DNA from 3 places in the Rhizobium sp. AN5 genome. Region 2 is predicted to be linked to each of the others. Evidence: predicted binding sites of a transcription regulator. Region 2 holds the regulator's gene; each other region holds the start of a gene.
What was found. The regulator LexA, encoded in region 2, represses DNA repair genes until DNA is damaged. The targets are predictions, from matches to a motif close to TGTTCNNNNTGTGTTCNG.
Positions count from the first base shown of each region.

Region 1: a site for LexA is predicted at 3,221-3,238, ahead of CRP02_RS22155 (putative DNA modification/repair radical SAM protein). Genes of this name have one in related genera too.
Region 3: a site for LexA is predicted at 2,938-2,955, ahead of CRP02_RS21555 (ATP-dependent helicase). Genes of this name have one in related genera too.

Region 1 is NZ_OCMJ01000004.1:1,934,240-1,939,467, reverse strand. It holds gene trxB (thioredoxin-disulfide reductase) at 1-645, opposite strand, end outside; gene CRP02_RS22170 (Lrp/AsnC family transcriptional regulator) at 900-1,367, shown strand; gene CRP02_RS22165 (glycosyltransferase family 4 protein) at 1,399-2,454, opposite strand; gene greA (transcription elongation factor GreA) at 2,546-3,022, opposite strand; gene CRP02_RS22155 (putative DNA modification/repair radical SAM protein) at 3,244-4,476, shown strand; gene CRP02_RS22150 (UdgX family uracil-DNA binding protein) at 4,476-5,228, shown strand, end outside.
Region 2 is NZ_OCMJ01000004.1:1,135,499-1,140,726, forward strand. It holds gene CRP02_RS18000 (ComEC/Rec2 family competence protein) at 1-2,222, shown strand, start outside; gene CRP02_RS18005 (glutathione S-transferase family protein) at 2,242-2,922, opposite strand; gene lexA (transcriptional repressor LexA) at 3,363-4,085, opposite strand; gene CRP02_RS18015 (VOC family protein) at 4,296-5,177, shown strand; gene kdsA (3-deoxy-8-phosphooctulonate synthase) at 5,177-5,228, shown strand, end outside.
Region 3 is NZ_OCMJ01000004.1:1,800,535-1,805,762, reverse strand. It holds gene CRP02_RS21560 (glycosyltransferase family 25 protein) at 1-318, opposite strand, end outside; gene CRP02_RS21555 (ATP-dependent helicase) at 422-2,896, opposite strand; gene CRP02_RS21550 (carboxymuconolactone decarboxylase family protein) at 2,998-3,408, opposite strand; gene CRP02_RS21545 (efflux RND transporter periplasmic adaptor subunit) at 3,633-4,799, shown strand; gene CRP02_RS21540 (efflux RND transporter permease subunit) at 4,796-5,228, shown strand, end outside.

The sequences.
Region 1 (5,228 bases), 800 kb from region 2:
CGGCTTGGCGGGAGCGCCGGTGATTTCGGCGATTTCCGTGTTCCACAGGATCTTGACGTTTTCCTTGGCGAAAAGCCGTTCCTGAAGGATTTTCTCCGAGCGGAAGCTGTCGCGGCGGTGCACGACGGTTACGGACTTGGCGATATGGGCGAGATAGAGCGCTTCCTCAACGGCAGAGTTGCCGCCGCCAACCACGATCACATCCTTGTTGCGATAGAAGAAACCGTCGCAGGTGGCGCAGGCGGAAACGCCGAAGCCCTGAAAGTGCTGCTCACTCTCGATACCGAGCCACTTGGCCTTTGCGCCCGTTGCGATGATCAGCGTGTCAGCGGTCCAGACCTGACCGGAATCGGTCTTGACCACGAAGGGGCGGGTGTTGGTTTCGACTTCGGTCACGAGGTCGCTGACGATTTCCGCACCCACATGCGTCGCCTGCTTCAGCATCTGGTCCATCAGCCAGGGGCCCTGGATCGGATCGGCAAAGCCCGGATAGTTTTCGACATCGGTGGTGATCATCAGCTGGCCACCCTGTTCCATGCCGGCAATCAGCACGGGTTTCAGCATTGCGCGGGCCGCGTAGATCGCCGCGGTATAACCGGCGGGACCAGAGCCAATGATCAATACCTTGGTATGGCGGGCAGACATGGAAACAATCCTTTTTAAAGTAGCGGGGCCTTTCGGCAGCAGAACATTCCAGCCGCATCACGGTGGACAGGCCGCAACCCCTTCGTTGCCCGGTATTTAAGGTTGTCTAGTGCCTTTATTCAAGGGCAGCCTTGCGTTACCAACAAGGCAGTTGTGGATGCGCGCGCAATTTTGTGACCGGCCGGCGGCATATTGTTGCGAATCCTGCGCCTGGTAGTACAAGGAAGTTCTCCGGCTTAACGAGGAACCTCTCCGTGACCAGCGTCGAACTCGATGCCATCGATCTGAAAATCCTGCGCGAATTGCAGCGCGACGGGCGCATGACCAACGTGGAGCTGGCCGAACGGGTCGGTATTTCCGCGCCGCCGTGCCTCAGGCGCGTCCGCAAGCTGGAAGAAGCTGACGTGATCGAGGGTTATCACGCCATGTTGAACGCGCCGAAGCTCGGTTTCGATCTCGTTGCCTTCTGCATGGTCGGCCTCAAGCGCCAGTCGGACAGCAATCTGAAAGCCTTTGCAGCGGCGACGGCCGGATGGTCGCTGGTGCGCCAGGCCTGGATGGTATCCGGCGAAAGTGATTTCCTTCTGCATTGCATCGCCAGAAACCTGACCGAGTTTCAGGATTTCGTCATCGAGGTTCTGACAGCGGACGAAAACGTCGACACCGTGCGCACCATGCTCACCATCCGTCAGGTCAAGCGCGTCGGTCTGGTGGAAATCTGATCGGCGGACCTTTGAGTGATTGCGCCGGCGCTTACCCGCGCCGCAACGCGTCGTAGATCGTGCCGAGGCTTGTCGCCTCTTTTTCCAGCGGAAATGCAGTGCGCACATGCGCAAGTCCGGCGCGGGCATGGTCCCTGGCGAGAGCAGGATCGGCAAGATAGGTTTTAATGGCATCCCGCAGGGACGCGTAGTCGCCGGCCTCAACGACCATGCCGGTCTCGCCCTTGACGATCATTTCCTCATAGGCGCCGGCATTGCTGGCAACGACAGCCGTCTCAGACGCCATGGCTTCCAGTGGCGTCAGGCCAAAGCCCTCGTTGCGTGACGGCGCGACATAGAGGGTCAGCCGCCGATACCAGGGCTTGATGTCGTCCACCTCGCCCTGAAACGCGATGCGGTCCGCAAGACCGGCTGCTGCGACATCGGCCACGAGCTTGTCGGCGAAGGCCTTGTGCTCTCCCGTCACGCGGCCGGAAACGACGGCCGTCCATTCGGGATAGTCGGGCAGGAGTTCGATCATGGCGCGCACGAAAAGGTCTGTGCCCTTCTGGTGGCGCACCCGTCCAAAACATCCGATGAGATATTGCCCCGGCAGGCCGGTCGAAGCGACCGTATCCTCCGGGCCGGTTGCGGGGTGAAACAGCTCGGTATCGACGCCATGCATGACGACGCTGTGTGGTACTTCCAGAAACGAGCCTGAGCGGCCGCTTGTCGCGACGACCGCATCCATTTTCGAAATCAGAAAGCGGGTATAGGCGGAATGTCGCCTTTGCGCCGCCGAGGTGAACATCAGCTTCACCTGCATGCGCAGCACGTCACGCATGAGAATGCCCGGCAACATTTCGAGATTGCGGCGGGCGTGCCAGATGCGCGGACCGCTGAGCGGGCCGTTTTGCCAGAGCCGCCACAGATCACGGAAGCGCACATGTGGCAGATGCTGCGGCAGGCCCGGGCCGATGACGGCCACTTTCTGACCCAGCCGGTTTTGTACCGGAATAAGCTGAACGATGGTGGAGGTAACGCCGGAGAGCCTGCGCTTGAAGTTCGGCGCAAGCACCTGCACATCTTTCAGACTGGCGTGGGACAAGATGGGCTTCCGTCTTTGCGGCTAAGGCAGGATGTTCAGTTCAGGATATCAATGCAATGCGCCCCAGGGGCGCATTGCATGAAAGGGCAGATCAGCCCCACTGTACGGCGAGAATCTCGTAACCCTTGGCGCCGCCCGGTGCGTTGACTTCGATGCTGTCACCGACTTCCTTGCCGATGAGGGCGCGGGCGATGGGCGAGGAAATGGAAATGCGTCCAGCCTTCACATCGGCTTCCTGGTCGCCAACGATCTGATAGATTCTTTCCTCGTCGCTATCCTCGTCGATCAGCTTGACGGTGGCGCCGAACTTGATCTTGGAACCGGACATCTTGGACAGGTCGATGACTTCCGCGCGTGCGGTCAGATCTTCGAGTTCGGTGATGCGGCCTTCGTTATGGCTCTGGGCTTCCTTGGCAGCGTGGTATTCGGCGTTTTCCGAAAGGTCGCCATGGGCGCGCGCCTCCGCAATTGCCTCGATGATACGGGGACGCTCCTCCTGCTGGCGAAAGCGCAGCTCCTCCTGCAGCTTGATGAATCCACCGTGCGTCATCGGTACTTTTTCTACCATTTTTTTATCCTTCGCAGTCCTGTCGCTTTACTTGCAGACACAAAAAGAAACAGGTTCCGGAGGGGAACTCCGGAACCATGCCAAAATCATAACTAAGCCGACTATATCAGAAGACGACAGCGAAATGCCAGCAAATTTGAGACGGGCATTTTCTTGCATTCGTTCAGGGCTTTAACAGATGAGATTGACATTTTTCAATAGAACATATAGTGAACATAACCATGAAGAAGTCAATCAGGCAACGGCTGGCCATTCTTTCCGATGCGGCCAAATACGATGCGTCCTGTGCCTCCAGCGGCACGACGAAACGCAGCTCTGCTGCATCCGGCGGACTTGGCTCCACGGAGGGGTCGGGCATATGCCATGCCTATGCGCCAGATGGGCGCTGCATTTCGCTCCTGAAGATACTGCTCACCAATTTCTGCATCTATGATTGCGCCTATTGCATCAATCGTTCTTCGAGCAATGTCGAGCGGGCGCGGTTTACTGCCGAGGAGGTGGTGTGGCTGACGCTGGAGTTCTATCGGCGCAACTATATCGAGGGGCTGTTTCTCTCTTCCGGCATTATCCGCTCGTCCGATCATACGATGGAAGAGATGGTGCGGGTGGCGCGGGAACTGCGCGTAACACATGGCTTTCGCGGCTATATCCATCTGAAATCCATTCCCGAAGCATCGCCAAAGCTTATTGAGGAAGCGGGGCTTTACGCCGACCGGCTGTCGATCAACATCGAATTGCCGACCGATAGCGGCGTCAGCCGTTTTGCGCCGGAAAAGCAGCCCGCCAATATCCGCCGCTCGATGGCCGATATCCGCCTGAAGATCGAGGAGGCGGGGGAGCCGACTGTCAGGACGCGAAAGACCAAACGTTTTGCGCCTGCCGGACAGAGCACGCAGATGATCGTGGGGGCGGATGGGGCTGATGACAGCACCATTCTGTCCACCAGCGCCCGGCTTTATGGCAGCTATGGTTTGCGGCGCGTCTATTATTCGGCTTTCAGCCCCATTCCGGATTCGTCGAAGAACCTGCCGCTCATCAAACCGCCTTTGATGCGGGAACACAGGCTTTATCAGGCCGACTGGCTTTATCGTTTTTATGGGTTCGACATTGGTGAAATAACCGCGATCGGCGGTAACGGTATGCTCGATCTCGATATAGATCCGAAGCTTGCCTGGGCGCTGAAAAATCGCGACCGTTTTCCGGTGGACGTGAACGTGGCGGATCGTGAAATATTGCTGCGCGTGCCCGGCTTCGGTACCAAGACGGTCGCCTCGATCCTGTCTTCACGCCGGTTTCGACGGTTGCGGCTGGAGGATATCGCCCGCTTCGGCGTTTCCGTGAAAAAGGTGAAGGCCTTCATCGTCGCCGAGGGCTGGACGCCGGGCAAGCTGACAGAACGGCCGGATTTGCGAGCGATGTTTGCTCCGCAGCCCGAACAGTTATCGCTGCTGTGATGTACGGCCCGGTTCTGGAAGGGCGGGGCGATTTCGGAGAGTGGCGTGATGCGGCGCGCGCGGCTCTCGCCGCCAATGTGCCGCCGGAGGCGATTGACTGGCGGTTGCGGGATGACAAAGCGGGGCTTCTCGATTTTGCCGGAGAGCCTTTGCCGGCGGCCCGTGCGGATGACGTGCAGGTATCCGTTCCAGCCTCCTTTCTGACTTTGGCGCAAGCGATTATCTGTCATAGCGATCCGGGTCGTTTCGCACTGCTTTACCGGTTGCTGTGGCGGCTGAAGCGGGATCGCGCCCTGTTGCAGTTCAAGTCCGATGCGGATGTTTCCGAAGCCCGGCAGCTTGAAAAATCGGTCCGTCGCGATTGTCACAAGATGACGGCCTTTGTTCGCTTCAAGGAATTATCCTTGCCGCAGGGGCAGGGCGGGCGGCGGCGCTTCGTCGCATGGTTCGAGCCGGATCACTTCATCGTCGAGCGTACGGCCCCGTTTTTCCAGCGGCGGTTCACGGATATGGACTGGCTGATCGCGACACCCAACGGCTCCGCGCGGTGGGACGGAAACGTGCTGGAGACATCGCGGCAGGCCGCGTCCAAGCCTGAGCTGACGGATGAAACGGACGAGCTGTGGCGAACCTATTATGCCAATATATTCAATCCGGCGCGTCTTAAGATAAAAGCGATGACGGCAGAGATGCCAAAGAAATACTGGAAGAATCTACCGGAAGCCGAGCTTATTCCAGGTCTCGTTCTCGGT
Region 2 (5,228 bases):
TTTCTCTAGATGCCACGCCTTCCCCGGTCGTTTTGATTGCCACATTTCTTTTTGTCGCCGTTCTGGCACTCTTTGTGAGATATAAAGCTGGCATTGCGGCAGCGGTTTGCGGCCCTTTCGCTTTTCTATTGCTCGGCATGCTTCTGGCCGATTTCGAAACCCGACGGGCAGGGACCTTGGTGCTGGATACCCCCGTCACCACCACCATCACCGGCACCGTGGCGCGCCGGGAGGTCGATGCACGCGGCTACTGGCGATATGTCGTTGATCTGACCGCAACAGCGGACCCGACATTGTCGCGTCCACCGCAGAGGATATCGGTGCTTTCGCGTGGCGGAGGCGAGCCTATCGCACTCGGCGCCACCCTTCGCGGCAAGGTCCGCCTCTCGCCGCCATCCGGCCCCGCCTTGCCGGGACTGAACGACTTCGCCTTCACGTCCTATTTCAGAGGTTTAGGCGCGACCGGTTTCTTTTATAAATCACCGCAAACGCTTGTGTCACCTGTTGGTGACGCAAGGCCTGACAAGGGTTGGTTGGAATGGGCCGATATGCGGCTCTACGGCCTTCGCAGCGCAATTGCCGAACGCATCCGCACCACCATCGGCGGTGATGCCGGAGCCTTCGCCGCCTCCATCATCACCGATGAGAGACAGGCCATATCGGCGGAGACGATGGAAGCGTTGCGGCTCTCCGGCCTTGCCCATATCGTTGCCATATCCGGGCTCAACATGGCACTGGCCTCCGGCATATTCTTTGTTGGCCTGAGACTGGCCTTCAGCCTGTTTCTCGCCTTTGCGCAGCGCTGGCCGGTCAAGAAGATCGCGGCTTTCGCGGCACTGCTGATGACGTTCGCCTATTATCTGATTTCCGGTTTCGCCGTTTCCGCCGAGCGCGCCTGGCTGATGATGTCTGTGATGCTGATTGCGGTCCTTTTCGATCAACCATCACTCAGCCTCAGAAACGTTGCCATTTCCGCCCTGATCATTCTGGTTTTCTCGCCCTCGGAAATCATGGGTCCGAGTTTTCAGATGTCATTTGCCGCCACCATAGCGCTTGTTTCGGCCTATGCCTTCTGGAGCCGTTGGCGCACGGATCGCGAGCGGCTGTTCATCGGGCGCAAGCCCGCATGGCTGAAGGTGGCGGAAATGATGGGCGCGGTCATTGGCGGCGTTATCACGACGTCGCTGATCGGGGGCCTTTCGACGGCGATCTATTCGGCCGAACATTTTCACCGTGTCACCACCTATGGACTGTTCGCCAATCTGGCTGCGATGCCGCTCATGTCGCTGATCGTCATGCCATTCGCTCTTCTCGCCATGCTGCTGATGCCCTTCGGGCTCGATGCGCCGTTCCTGAAGATCATGGGTTATGGCATGGCACTCGTCATCGAGGTTGCAAACGAGGTGGCCTCCTGGGGCGGCAGCGCAGCGACTGGGCGTCCGCATGGCTGGTTTATCGGTTTGGCTTCGGTGGGTTTCCTGCTGCTGACATTGCTGCGCAGCCGGCTTGCGCTTCTTGGCATCCCGTTTCTGCTCTTCGCCTTCGGCGTGTCGGCAGTTACGGCCTATCGTGATCTGCCGGATCTATTGATTCACGAGGACGGTGAATTGGTGGCACTCTTGGAGGACGGCAAGGTCTCCACCACAAAAGCCCGTCCGCAGGGCTTCGTTTACGGCCAGTGGCAAAGGGCGCTGCTGCTGCCGGAAAAAACCGTGCCGCCGGATTTTATAAATGGTGAGAGCACGGCAAATACTGCTGGTTCTCACTCGAGATCGCAACTGTCGCCGGAAGACATGGCTGTGGTGGTGCGCGAGATGACGGCGGCGCTCAAAGACGCCGAAGCTGGCGTCTTCATCTGCAGGAAAGACATATGGTGCGTAGCGAGCGCCGCAAGCGGAGAGTGGATCGTCGTTCTGGAAGATGGCCGCTTCGCCGGAAAAGCCTGCGATATTGCCGATATCGTCGTTGTTTCCCGCAGAACCTCTTTTTCGCAGTGCCGCTCGGGTGCACTCCTGCTCAGCCGTGACATCTTGCGGCGTCTCGGTTCTGTGGAAATAGATTTTGCCAACAAGAGGGAGGAGGGTGTGGCGAGCGGGCTGCGCGCCGCAATCGCCGGAACGGACAGGCCCTGGAGCCAGCACCGTTATTACGACTGGAAGTGCGGACGTTTCGACCGTGATCTGCCGCAGCCCATCATCCGGCTGCTGGCGGCGTCGCAATGACCGCCGCAAACGTAGATCATCAGGCCATTGCGCGCAGATCTTCAGTCAATTCGCCTATCCCGCCAACTTCCTCTTCATGACCAGCGTCCCGCCAGCTCTCCTTCAAACCGGCCTCGTACCATTCTTGCATGGCAGGCAGGGCGAGCAGCCGGTCGCAATAGGCTTTCGCTGCTGGCGAAAGATCCGCGCTGCCATAGGTCTGGAAACGGAATGCAACCGGGCAGAAGAAAGCATCGACCGCCGTGAATTTCTGACCGGCAAGATACGGCCCGCCGAATTTCGTGAGACCCTCGCTCCACAACGCATCGATCCGCTTTATATCGGCCTTAAGCCCGGCATCGCCACCCCTGGGTTTGACCCGAATGCCCACCGACATGGGATAAAGATTGCGCAGCGACGAAAAGCCGGCATGCATCTCACTCGCGGCCGAACGCGACCAAGCCCTCGCATGCTTGTCGCTTGCCCAGACGCCCTGGTGTCTTTCGGCAAGATATTCGACGATCGAAAGCGTTTCCCAAACCGTCATACCCTCGTCGACCAGGCAGGGCACCTTGCCCGTCGGCGAAAAGGAGGAGAAGGAGACGCCTTCACCGAACGGAATGAGCTTTTCATCAAAGGCGATACCGAGCGTGCGCATCAATACCCACGGCCGCAGCGACCATGAAGAATAGTTCTTGTTGGCTATATAAAGATCGTACATGGCGTATCTCCCGGATATGACGCGCATTTCTACACCTGCCAAGCGTTCATGGAATATCGAAAATTATCCATGGCTCCCATAAACGCCGTTGATGAATGGTGATGTGGGGTCGCTGAGAGCGCGCCTCGCGATAAGTCACCCTTTGGTGATGACTAGAAACTGACTGCGCAGCACGACAGAACTACGTTGCTAAAAAACAGCGGATGGGATCACTTCGACAATTACAGAGAGCAGCCCATTCGCCACCACGCCTGTAGCTAGACCGAAGCATCTGTATGGAGCAGGAGCTCAGTTTAGAAAGGGCAACGCGCATAGGCTGAATGGTGCATATCCTCGTGCACCCGCAAAAGCACGCCACGTTTGGAAACAGCCAAAACTATTATAGGCGCCATCTTCACGATGACGCCTATTGTAAAGTGAATACATTCGGTTCGATAAGATCAATGGTAGCGGCGGATCAGCCCCACCAGCTTGCCCTGAATTTTCACCCGGTCCGGCCCGAAGATACGGGTCTCATAGGCTGGGTTTGCCGCCTCGAGCGCAATGGAGGCTCCCTTGCGGCGGAAGCGCTTCAGCGTGGCTTCCTCGTCATCCACCAGAGCCACAACGATATCCCCGGGATTGGCGGTGTTGCCGTTGCGGATGATGACTGTGTCGCCGTCGAAAATGCCGGCCTCGATCATCGAATCACCCTTGACCTCAAGAGCGTAATGTTCGCCCGTGCCAAGCATGTCCACTGGCACGGCCACATCATGGGTGTTGTTCTGGATGGCGGAAATCGGCACGCCCGCAGCGATGCGGCCCATGACCGGCACGGTGACAGCCCCGCCCAGATCGTTGGCCGGCGTCTTGGGGGCGGGGGCCGGTTCCGGCGTCTTGGGCTTGCCAAGGCTGCCTTCGATAACGCTTGGCGAAAAGCCGCGCTGCGGCCTTGCGCCCGGCGTATAAGCCTCGGGCAGCTTGATGACTTCCAGCGCCCGAGCCCTATTCGGTAGCCGACGAATGAACCCGCGCTCTTCGAGAGCGGTTATCAGGCGGTGGATGCCGGATTTCGAAGCAAGATCGAGTGCGTCCTTCATTTCATCGAAGGAGGGCGGCACGCCGGACTCTTTCATTCGTTCATGAATGAAGAGAAGCAATTCCTGCTGTTTGCGCGTGAGCATGAGGAAAACACCCTTTAGAATCGTAGTGGAAGTCGCGAAACAAATACAGAACGAACACTATATGTTCCATATGTGTTCTGCAATCCCCTAAAATTTCGTGAAGGTGGCATCTGTTGCTGTGATGATTTGCCTCACAGCACGCAATTGTGCTTTTGTGCGGTCGAAACCGTCCCGGCATGCTCCGGGCGGAAGGCCAGCAGGATACATGTCATGACGAAACCCTATAGCGTTGACCATCTCGTTTTGCCCGTGGAAGTCATAGGCGTCGCCGTGAAGCGCCTCGTCAGTCTTGGCTTTACGGTTGCGCCGGAGGCTCTGCATCCTTTCGGCACCGAAAATGCCTGCGTATTTTTCGCCGATGGCACGTATCTGGAGCCGCTCTCAATTGCTGATCCGGCTAAATATAATGCCTCGATAGAGAGGGGTGATGTGTTCACGGGCAGGGATGTGGCCTTCCGGCAACGGGACGGGCAGGAGGGTTTTTCGGCTCTTGTCGCCAGGACCGAAGACGCCTTGATTGACCATGAGCGGTTTCGGGCAGCCGGCCTTTCGGCGGGCGATGTTTTCGAGTTTTCGCGGCCTGTTCGGATGCCGGATGGCTCGCAAGGCGAGGCGGCGTTCCGGCTGGCTTTTGCGGCAAGCGGGGCGGCCGCGGATTTCTTTTTGTTCAGTTGTCAGCGGCTTCAAGCCCTGCCGGGCGATCGCACCATGCTGGAGCGCCACGCCAATGGTGTCACCGGCCTCAGTGAAATCGTCCTGTTTTCTGGCGGCGATGCGAAGGTGGCGGGCCTGATCGAGACGGTGTTTGGCTGTGAAGGCAAACTGTCTCCGGGCGGTGATATGGTTTTCGCAACCGGCAACGCCAGCATCAGATTGACCGGAAAACCGCCTTTCAGCGGGCAGGCCCTGAATGCTCAGGATGGCAACGAAGGCGGATTGCGCGGCGCGGGCATCGTCTTTTCGTCACACGATCTTGCCGTGACAGAAGCGGTGCTTGCTGCTAATGGCGTGTCCTGCGCAAAAGCGGACGGCCGTCTGGTGGTGCCCGTAGCACCCGGTCAGGGTGTTGCCTTCGCCTTCGAGGAAAAATGATGAGCGTTACGAACAATCTTAAAGTCACTGCCGGCGACGGCGCCAGCAAGG
Region 3 (5,228 bases), 670 kb from region 2:
CTCGAAGACGACATCGTCTTCAAGGATGAGCGCGATGTCGGCATCGCTGCCCATGAACCGGTTGGCACAGGCGACATGGCTGAGATAGCAGCCGATTTCCGGCGGCGAGGTGCGGCGGCCATGCATGAGCATGTAGGAAAGCTCGCTGAATTCCGGGATCGGATAATTCAGCTCGCGGCCATTGACGCCCGGGACCCGCTCTGCCTTCAGCCCGATGGCGTCGAGACGTGCGTTCATGTCCTCGAGGCGCTTGGTGGCGCTGTCCATATTGATCAGGAAAACGGCAAGCTTGCGCCCGCTTTTCGGTAAAATATGCAAAGCAGTCCTCGCCCGGTTTCTGCACCCTGTTGCAACTCCTTTATTGCAACGGCGTGACGCGGGCTACGGAAAAAGCCGCGTTCGTGCACTCATCGTTGCCGAATCAAACCTTTTCCACAAATCCATCCAGCACGCGCTTTTGTCCGGCGCGGTCAAAATCGATGGTCAGCTTGTTACCCTCGATGGCGGAGATGTTGCCATTGCCGAATTTGATATGGAAAACGCGGTCTCCGACCACGAATTTCGACGGTGTGTCGGCAACCGATTTGGCCACCAGTTCGCCGTCGATCGTGCGGGCGCGGGGGCCGCTTTCGCCATAACCGATCCGCTCCACCGCATGGCCGGAGCGTGTGCCCCAGTTATCGCGGGTCGCGTCGGACTTGTTGGCCTGGGCACGTTTCCAGCCGGGGGTGGAGTAATTGTTGGCGAAGGGTTCTGCCTTGTCGAAACGGGACTGGCCATAACCGCCGCGTCCGCCGTAACCGCCGTAATTGGTGTCAGATGCCGCGACATCCACGTGGGCCGGCGGCAGTTCATCGAGAAAACGCGAGGGCAGGGTGGATTGCCACAGACCATGGATACGCCGGTTCGATACGAACCAGATATGGCACAGCTTCTTGGCGCGGGTGATGCCGACATAGGCTAGACGACGTTCTTCCTCCAGACCGGAGCGGCCGCCTTCGTCCAACGCCCGCTGATGCGGGAACAGACCTTCTTCCCAGCCGGGAAGGAAGACTGTGTCGAATTCCAGCCCCTTGGCGGAATGCAGCGTCATGATGGAAACGGCATCGAGATTTTCGTTCTGCTCGGCATCCATGACGAGAGCGACATGCTCGAGGAAACCGCGCAGGCTCTCGAAGGCCTCCATCGAGCGTATGAGTTCCTTCAGGTTTTCCAGCCGACCGGGCGCTTCCGCCGTCTTGTCGGCCTGCCACATGGCGGTATAGCCACTTTCGTCAAGGATCTGCTCGGCAAGTGTGGTGTGTTCGGTGTTTTCCAGAAGCCCCTGCCAGCGGCGGAAATCCTGTACTACGTCGAACAGCGCCTTGCGCGCCTTGGGTTTCAACTCGTCGGTCTCGATGATGTCCGTTGCCGCTGCCAGCATCGGAATGTCGCGGGCGCGGGCGTAATCATGCAGATTGCGGATGGTCGTGTCGCCCAGCCCGCGCTTGGGGGTGTTGACGATGCGCTCGAAGGCCAGATCGTCGGCTGGCTGGCAGACAAGGCGGAAATAGGCCATGGCATCGCGGATTTCGAGACGCTCATAAAAGCGCGGACCGCCGATGACGCGGTAATTGAGGCCAAGCGTGACGAAACGGTCTTCGAACTCGCGCATCTGGAAGGAGGCGCGAACGAGAATGGCCATGTCGTTCAGCTTGTGGTTCTTGCGCTGAAGCTGCTCGATCTCCTCGCCGACGGCGCGGGCTTCCTCTTCGGAATCCCAGGCCGCATGCACCACGACCTTCTCATCGTCGGGGCTGCTGCGCTCGGTGAACAGGGTCTTGCCGAGACGCCCTTCATTATGGGCGATCAGATGGCCGGCGGTGCCGAGAATATGCTCGGTTGAGCGGTAGTTACGCTCCAGCTTGATGACCTTGGCACCGGGAAAATCCTTGTCGAAGCGCAGGATGTTGTCCACTTCGGCGCCGCGCCAGCCATAGATCGACTGGTCGTCGTCGCCGACGCAGCAGACGTTTTGCGGCTCGCCTTTGGGGCGCTGGGCGAGAAGCCTGAGCCACATATATTGCGCCGTATTGGTGTCCTGATACTCGTCCACCAGAATGTAGCGGAATTTCTGGTGGTACTCCTTCAGAATATCTGGATTGCGGCGGAAGATGCTGATCGGGTGCAGCAGAAGATCGCCGAAATCGCAGGCGTTCAGCGTTTTCAGCCGGTTCTGATAGGCCGTGTAAAGTTCGCGGCCCTTGCCATTGGCAAAGGCGCGGGAATCGCCCTCGGGAATATCCGGCGGCGTCAGTCCCTTGTTCTTCCAGCCGTCAATCATGCCGGCGAATTGTTTGGCCGGCCAGCGCTTGTCATCAAGACCTTCGGCCTGGATGAGCTGCTTGATCAGCCGCACCACATCGTCGGTGTCGAGAATGGTGAAATCAGACTTCAGGCCGATGAGTTCGGCATGGCGACGCAAGAGCTTGACACCGATGGAGTGGAAGGTGCCGAGCCAGGGCATGCCCTCAACCGCGCCGCCGACCAGAACGCCAATACGTTCCTTCATCTCGCGGGCGGCCTTGTTGGTGAAGGTCACGGCCAGAATCTGGCTTGGATAGGCGCGTCCGGTCGCCAGAATATGGGCGATGCGGGTGGTCAGAACGCGGGTCTTGCCGGTGCCGGCGCCCGCAAGCACCAGAACCGCGCCGTCCAGTGTCTCCACGGCCTCGCGCTGTTCCGGGTTGAGGCCGGAAAGATAGTCGGGCGTGGGCCGTGCCTGATCGCGTGCCGCCATGGCGCGCGCGGCAATGCCAAGCCCGCCGGCGTTGCCTGCATCGGCATTGTTCGTCGCCTTGCGCGGCGTCTCAGGTTCTTCGTCGAAGAACGGCATATCGTCAAAACTGTTGCTCATGCGGCCCAATGTAGTGATTCGGGATATAAAGGCTAGAACCGTGTTCTGCTTTTATTCCGGTATCATCCGTCAAAACGCCTATTCCAAGACGTTTTTTCGTCTCAGGCCCGCCTGTCGGCATCAAAAGCCGCGTCCACCGGCAATTGCAGCGCCACGGCCAGCTGGTTGGTCTTGGCGGCAAGGGCGATGACCCGCATAAGATCGGCATGCTGTTCGCCCGTCATGCCCTTGGCTTTTGCAGCCGCGGCATGGGAGTGGGCGCAATAGGAGCAGCCATTGGTGACGGAAACGGCGATATAAAGCATTTCCTTCACCAGCGGATCGAGCGCTGAAGGTGTGGCCATCACCGCCTTGACCTCGGCCCAGGTCTTTTCCAGAAGATCGGGGTCGAAGGCGAGGTAGAGCCACATATTGTTGATGAAATCCGATTTCCGCGTTGCGCGGATATCGTCGAACACAGCCTTGACGCGCGGGTTGGCTTCGGGATTTTCGGCTTTCGTTACGGTGCTCATGCATTCCTCCGGTCATGGCTATTTAAGCTGCAGATTAGCGGATTGGCGAATGTTTGCGACAGAAATGGCCGTCAGTGCGCTTTCGACGACAATTCATCACAAATTACAATTATGTAAGGAACGGATTTGTGCGTTGCCTTCGTTAAGGCATGCGGGAATACTTCTACCGTTCCGAAAGCTCTTTTCGGGGCGGGTTTATGCTGTGCGGATAATCGGAGAAATGTATGCGGGTGTGGAAACAGGTGGGTGTCTGTCTTGCTGTGGCGGGAGCAGGACTCTGTCTTTGGGGGTTTTATTCACCCGAAGCGCGGAATCTGCTCGCGGGTATCGGCATCGGCAAAACACCGGCCGGCGCGGTCGAGGTTGCCGCATCCGGTGCCGGAACACCCGGTTCGTCATCCGGACAAAATGCCGGCGCCGCACGCCGTGATGGCAATGCGACCCTGGTGGCGATGGCCCCGGTCAAGCAAGGCACGGTCAATGACAGGCTGAACGCCATCGGCAGTGGCGAGGCCATACAGTCGGTCATCGTCATGCCGCAGACATCAGGCACGCTTTCGGAAATCCGCATTTCATCCGGCGCCCGCGTCGTAAAGGGGCAGGTGCTCGCGCGGCTCGATGACGAGGAGCAGGTGATCGAGCGGGACAAGGCGCAGGTTGCGCTACGCAGCGCCGTCGAAAAATCGAGTTCCTACAGTAACCTGAAATCCGTATCCCGCCTTGATGTGCTGGACGCGCAGATTGCCGAGGAAGCCGCAAAACTCGCGCTGAGCACCGCCGAGCTGAACCTCAGGCGTCGCGACATCGTCGCGCCGATTGAGGGTGTTGTCGGGATCGTGGCCGCCAATATCGGCGACAATGTCACCACGCAATCAACGATCGTCGGCATCGATGACCGTTCTCAAATTCTTGTCAATTTCTGGGCGCCGGAACGGTTCGCAACTGCAATTACCGTCGGAATGCCTGTAGAGGCCACCTCGATTTCACGCCCCGGCGAGACGTTCAAAGGTGAGGTCGAGGCCGTCGACAACCGTGTCGACGCCGCAAGCCGTACCATCCGCATCCGGGCACGGTTTGCCAACGACAAGGACGAGCTTCGGGCCGGTATGTCCTTCGGTGTCACCATGCGTTTTGCCGGAGAGACCTATGCTTCCGTCGATCCGCTGGCTGTGCAGTGGGATGCCGAAGGTTCCTATGTCTGGCGCGTGACCGACAATAAATCGGCCAAGGTGCGGGTGCAGATCGTGCAGCGTAACCCCGACGCCGTTCTCGTGAAAGCGGAACTGGCGGAAGGCGATCAGGTCGTGACCGAAGGATTGCAGCGGGTGCGGGAGGGTGGTGCCGTCCGTGTCGCAAGCCAGCCGAAGCCCGAGGAGGTTGCCAGCCAATGACGACTCAGCCGCCTTCGGGTAAGGATTCCAAGCTCGCCTTCACCGCACTGTTCGTTCGCCGTCCCATTCTGGCGGCGGTTCTCAATACGTTGCTTGTGGTTGCCGGCCTTGCCGCGCTGGTTGGCGTTGAGGTGCGCGAGTTGCCGGATGTGGACCGGCCGTCCATCAGCGTCAGGACGACCTATGAAGGTGCGGCGCCCGAAACCATCGATCAGGAAGTGACGCAGACTATCGAGGGGGCTGTTGCGCGCGTCAGCGGTGTCAAAACCATCTCCTCCAATTCGCAATTCGGCACCAGCCGCGTAACGATGGAATTCGGCGACAATGTCGATATGGCCGTTGCCGCAAACGATGTGCGCGATGCCATTGGCCGCGTAACCAACCAGTTGCCTGATGATGCTGACGAGCCGCAGATCATCAAGGCGGATT